DNA from 2 places in the Sphingobacterium paramultivorum genome. Region 1 is predicted to be linked to the other one. Evidence: riboswitches for the same ligand, from Rfam matches in the RefSeq annotation. Region 1 holds a riboswitch; the other holds the start of a gene.
What was found. Region 1 has a riboswitch for thiamine pyrophosphate ahead of thiS (sulfur carrier protein ThiS). Riboswitches for the same ligand answer to the same signal wherever they lie in the genome.
Positions count from the first base shown of each region.

Region 1 (3,180 bases):
AGGCATTGTTGGTCGCTGTCCATAGTTTATTGACCAACGCTGACGATGTCTTGAGCTGTCCAATAGCAGACACATCACTATGCATAAAATAGGCGGTCACAGCCGAACTATCCAATGCAATTGCGGCACTGCTGCTAACCTCGACATAACGAAACCCTTTGTAACCAAACTTTGCCATAAACTCATCATCCCGACCACTTAAGGTCAATATATCAGTTTGAAAGGGCTCCTTTTCCTTATCGCCCCGATAATAAACATCAATATTGGACTGATCAAGATGCCCATCCGCCAACAACCGCTCACCATGCTTGATACGCAGCATAGTACCCGCAGCTCCTTTCACTTTAACTTTTGTAATCCCGGCCATATTCTGCCCCATATCGAACACATAGGTACGTTGGTCTATCTTTGTCACTGATTTTGGCTTATAGGACTTCACGAGCCGAATCGGTACCATCTGTTGGGAAACGATATATGCAGATGGCGCATTTCTATACTGAACAGCCTGCCAGGCCGAATCATCGTATTTTGGTTTATCCCAGTTAGGTATTTCCAGTCTTGCATCGTAATGCTCACCAGTGTAAATATTATTATAAGTGATTGGTCCCGAAGCTGTCTTCCACTGCTTATCCGAAACAATGGTTTCCGTCGTTCCATCGATATAAACGATTTTCAGTTCTAAACAGAATGTTGGCCGGGCCCGCCATGGTGCTTTATCAAAGTTCCAAACGGCCAGTGGTTGATGATTATACCAGCCATTCCCCAAAACAACGCCAATGGCGTTCTCTCCTTTTTGAAGCTGCTGGGTTACGTCCGTCACGACATACAATGTGCGTCGGTCAAATCGAGTATACATTGGATCCAGACGATGGTCGCAAACGCGCTGGCCATTAATGGAAAGTTCATATAATCCTGCTGCGGCAATATACGCGCGGGCAGATTTTACCTGCTTATTTGCCTTAAATTCTGTTCTAAAATAAGGCGTTTCCCGCGCATGAATATCCTTATTGTCGCTGATCCATTTTCCTTTCCAAAGGTCCATTCCCATCATTCCTGTTTCGAAAGATGCTATTTCAGAACGTGTTGATACACCATCCTTATCCCATACTTTAACCCTCCAGAAGTACTTGGTCTGTGGCTTTAACTGTGTGCCGGTATAAGGCACTAACATAGCCGAGCTGAACTGTTTGCCACTATCCCAGCTATCTTTGGTCTCTCTCAGCAGTGCCAGCGAATCTTGCCCTAAAAAGATCTGATAAGCCTGTTGTACCGCACCTTTACGTTGATCATCAAGTTGCCAGCTAAGTCTCGGGTGGATTGCATCGATACCCAATGGATTGACCAAATGTTCGCATGTCAACTGCACGGCGCTGCAGTTATTTTTAGGTTGGGCATAAGTGTTGCTAGCGATACACAACAGTGTTGTCAATAAAATCCTACGCATTAAAAGATACTATTCTTGGTGGTTGTTAAATTGTTTTAGCTGATTCAAAAAACTAATATATCAAATATTTCCCACATACTGACCTGCACTGTCCTGTGCAATAAACCCAAGTCTGCAAAATAAAATTCTTGCAACTTTCATAAAAATAACCTTATCTTAGTCGCAACTTTAGGGGTGTCTGCTCGTGCAGGCTGAGATTTTACCCTTAGAACCTGATCCGGATCATACTGGCGTAGGGAAAAGTGAGCTGTCTACAAGGTGCATTGCTGTGCCTTTGTGTAGCCATTCCTAAAGTTTTACCAAAAAAATTAAGGAATGGAACTTACAATAAACCATCAGATTCGATTTTTCGCCCCCCCACTTACTTCACTTGAAGGCTTGTTGCTTTTGGAATTATCTGGCAAAACTCAGGGTGTGGCTGTAGCCATCAACAACAAAGTCATCCCCAAAAAGGACTGGGCTACGACAACACTTAAACCTTACGATCAGATTATCTTAATTACCGCATCTCAGGGCGGATAGCCATTCCCAAAAAATCAACCGAGTAATTCACCCAATAAAGAAAAAAATGACAGCTGAAACAATTACGCAATCCCCCTTTCCAAATGCAAAGAAAATTTTTGTATCCGGAAAACTATTTCCTATTCAAGTCGCTATGCGTCAAATCTCCTTGAGTCCAACCAAATTAACGAATGGAGAGGTAGAAATTAATCCGCCGGTAACAATCTATGATACTTCTGGACCATATACGGATGACACGGTCCATATCGATATCCGAAAAGGCCTCCCTCGCCTTCGCGATCAGTGGATCTTGGATCGTCAGGATGTTATACAGCTGGCTAGCATCAGCTCTGAATATGGACAAAAACGCCTTTCTGATCCAACGTTGGATGAACTCCGATTTGCCTATAGTCATAAACCAAAAGTAGCCTCTGCCGGCAGGAATGTCACCCAATTACATTATGCAAAGCAAGGCATTATTACCCCAGAAATGGAGTACGTTGCTATCCGTGAAAACCAACGTATCGAGCAGCTCACGGCCAGCACCCCCGGAATGGATCATCAGCATAAAGGACAAAACTTTGGTGCCAGAACACATGATAAAGCTATTACACCAGAATTTGTCCGTGAGGAAATCGCTGCCGGAAGAGCGATCATCCCTAATAATATCAATCACCCTGAAAGTGAACCCATGATTATCGGGCGCAACTTTCTTGTTAAAATTAATGCCAATATTGGCAATAGCGCTGTAAGTTCAAGTATAGAGGAAGAAGTTGAGAAAGCGGTATGGGCCTGTCGATGGGGAGCCGATACCATCATGGACCTATCCACTGGCAAAAATATTCACGAAACCCGCGAATGGATTATTCGTAACTCGCCCGTTCCAATCGGTACAGTACCGATCTATCAGGCGCTCGAAAAAGTGAAGGGGGTGGCCGAGGACCTTACCTGGGAAATATTCAAAGATACCTTGATTGAACAGGCCGAACAGGGTGTTTCGTACTTTACCATACACGCCGGCGTACTGCTTCGTTATATCCATCTCACGGCATCTCGAGTAACGGGCATTGTCTCCAGAGGAGGATCTATCATGGCCAAATGGTGTCTTTTCCACCACAAAGAGAACTTTCTTTATACTCATTTTGAGGAGATCTGTGAGATCATGAAGCGATATGATGTTGCTTTTTCACTTGGCGATGGTCTCCGTCCAGGTGCCATTGCGGACGCCAACGATG
Region 1 covers NZ_CP058555.1:1,098,617-1,101,796, reverse strand. Annotated here, with positions in the region: gene HS960_RS04450 (alpha-L-rhamnosidase) at 1-1,444, opposite strand, end outside; TPP riboswitch at 1,605-1,700, shown strand; gene thiS (sulfur carrier protein ThiS) at 1,760-1,966, shown strand; gene thiC (phosphomethylpyrimidine synthase ThiC) at 2,013-3,180, shown strand, end outside.

Region 2 (3,180 bases), 390 kb from region 1:
GGTGGATTCTTGTGCTGGAACAACAGGGATGTTAACTCTTGGCTTTGGAGATGCCCGCCTTTAATCAAAACGGATTGACAACCTTTCGCCAGTAGGCTATTTCCCGCTTTTTTCATCCTCTCGACATTGTCAATAACTTCGCCTACTAAGACACTTACCTCATCTAGATTTGGTGTAATCAGCGTTGCTAAAGGAAAAAGAAGTTCTATGCAGGCCTGAATTGTATCATCGTGAATGAGCTTGTGCCCGCTGGTCGATACCATGACTGGATCAAAAACAATAGGTCCCTTATATTCTTTTAAATAGGCGCTAATAAGCTCCACAAGTTCAATATTGTGTACCATCCCTATTTTGATTGCATCGGGATAGATGTCGTCAAAAATAGCATCTAATTGGTCTCGGACAGCGTTCGTAGGAATTTCATAAATATTTCTTACACCTTGTGTATTCTGTACGGGTAGGGCAGTTAAGACATTCATGGCATAACATCCTAATGCAGATATCGTTTTGGTGTCTGCTTGTATACCTGCACCACCACTACCGTCGAAGCCTGCAATGCTGAGTACAGTGGGGACGCGGTATTTTTTATCTTTTGTCATTTTAATAGTTCTTTTAGTTGTGCACTGGCAGCTCTGGGATCTTGACTTTGGCATATGGCCGAAACGACTGCAATGGAGTCTGCACCTGCATTCCAGGTCTCTTCTGCAGTTTGTAAGTTCATCCTTCCGATTGCGATCAATGGTTTTTCCGTCCTACTCCGAAGTTGTTTTAAACCCGCAATTCCCCATTCAGTAACCGTATCCACCTTTGTTTTCGTTGAAAAAATGGGACTTACACCAAGGTGGTCAACGGCGTACATTTGTTGACTTTCCAGTTGTTGCATGTCTTCTATTGACCAGCCAATAGTTAATTTATCTCCATATTTTTCACGAATAGCGAGCGGCTGGAAATCATTTTGACCCACATGTACTCCCCATGCCTCGATTTGGGCAGCGATTGCTACGGCATCATTGATCACGAGCGGAATACCATAATGATCGGTCAGTTTTTTTAAACGGATGGCTTTATCCAAAAATGTGGCCGGATCGTCAGCTTTTTCGCGCAATTGTATAAGATCGACTCCACCAATAATGGCTTCTTCGGCAACATTGAGCCAATTTTGAGGATAACAGTCCCGCTCAGAAATTACCAAATATAAAGGGTAGGGAAAAAGCGGATTAATGCGCATAGCGTTTGATCTTGAGCTTCGATTTGAGACGTTCTGCATTGAGCTGATAGAGTTTATCGTAGAGATTCAATTGCAGGGTACCCGGGCCAGCTGCTGTTTGGGCAGCGAGTTCTCCCGCTAAGCTCAAAATGGATACACCGGCAACAGCTGCTTCAAAATATTGGTCTGTAACACCTAGAAATGCACCAATAAGCGCAGTAGCGCTACAGCCAAGTCCAGTTACCTGTGTCATTAAAGGGTTGCCATTAAAAACTTCAACCCGGTATTGCTGTGAAAGGATATAGTCTACTTCTCCAGAAATACAGATAATGGAGCCGGTTTGCTCTTGCAATAATTGGCCAAATCGGAGAGCATCTTTACTTGCTGTCGTGCTGTCGACTCCTTTTGTGTTCGGTTGGTTGAAGTTGTACAGCGTCATGATTTCTGATGCATTTCCACGAATAACCGTTGGTTTGAGATCCAGTAGATTGGATAATAAATCATTGCGGAATGCTGATATCCCAGCACCAACAGGATCAAGTACCCATGGCCGTCCAATGGTATTGGCATGTTCGGTAGCAACCAGCATAGCTTCGGCAGTATCTTCACTCAAGGTGCCGATATTAATGACAAGAGCTTGTGCAATATCGACAACCTCGCGTACTTCTAATGGACTGTGTACCATCACAGGGGACGCTCCTAAGGCCAAAAGTGCGTTGGCAGTATTGTTCATCACGACTAGGTTTGTGATGTTGTGTACAAGGGGTTTTTCAACCCTCAGCTGCTCTAATAAATTGATAATTGAATCTTCCATTCTTTTTACATATGCTAAGATGTACTGTGTGGCCTTGGAGGGAAGAAGAGCGATAGCCTGTGCAGTAAAGGAATATGCTGTACAGTGGATTTTTGCTTTTCCCTACGCCGGTATAAACCGAATCAGGTTCAAAGGGACTATCTCAATTCTATACAGAATACCCCCAAAGCCAGACCAAACTTAAACAAAAAAGAGGACTTTTCATATCCGTCATTTTTCGATCACTTAGCTTGTTGAATTAATCGGCCGTATTTTGATCGGCACTAATTTCAATATACGCAGTAGGAACATAGGTGACGCGGGCAAAATTTTTGGTCAAGAGCTCTGTCTCTAAAACTTTTCCACCCTGAAACTTTAAAAACTTCTCGCGCCAAATCTCATTTTTACGAAAGAACTGATTGTCTATTTTAAGAAATTGATGTTCTTTTTCAAAGACATGGTACGCAAAATCGAGTTCTTGATCAATTCTTAATTCGCCCTCTAAACATTTGTCTGTAAACCAGAGATTTATTTGAAAGGTGTAAGGCGTGTTGTTGGTGAATTGATAGTCGCGATAATTATAAAAGACGGTAGCTCCACTACCGAATGGCAAAACACGGCCATCGTCAGGAAAAGGGTCAAAAGAGTGGTGATAACGTTCATTGACGGTGAGTGGACTATGGATAACAAGCCAATGGATGAGGTTGGATATTTGACAGATTCCACCGCCAATACCCGCTCTTGCTTCACCAAAGGATAACTCCATGCCGGGCAGATATCCTTTTTTTACAGTGGGTAGTCCAACGAGTTTACAAAATGAAAAGGTTTCCTTCGGTCTGATCAGAATGTTATTAATCTGTGCTGCTGCAATTTTTAGGTTGGTAACTTTGTTAATCTGCAGTTGCATATTATTTTCGCCCAGTTTTTTTAATAAGACAGACTGATGCTTTTTAATACGAAAGGGAAGTTTTTCAGTTGATTTAGCTGTGCTGTATTTCTTATTATCAAATAGCCAAACGGCTTTGCGCTGCACTCTTCTCGCCCATACAGCAATAAAATAGAGTATGGGATGACGTTGACTGATCAGTTTTCTTTTTCTCAATTTGACGTTTATGTATCGCTATCAAAATTAGTGCAGAAATGTGTTTTTTGCCTAATTTCGTCGAATATTTTTTTATCA
Region 2 covers NZ_CP058555.1:711,988-715,167, forward strand. Annotated here, with positions in the region: gene thiD (bifunctional hydroxymethylpyrimidine kinase/phosphomethylpyrimidine kinase) at 1-599, opposite strand, end outside; gene thiE (thiamine phosphate synthase) at 596-1,228, opposite strand; gene thiM (hydroxyethylthiazole kinase) at 1,218-2,021, opposite strand; TPP riboswitch at 2,104-2,196, opposite strand; gene HS960_RS02720 (VanW family protein) at 2,260-3,102, opposite strand.
Region 2: it holds a riboswitch for thiamine pyrophosphate, as region 1 does, so the genes downstream of both, thiM (hydroxyethylthiazole kinase) here and thiS (sulfur carrier protein ThiS) in region 1, are expected to answer to the same signal.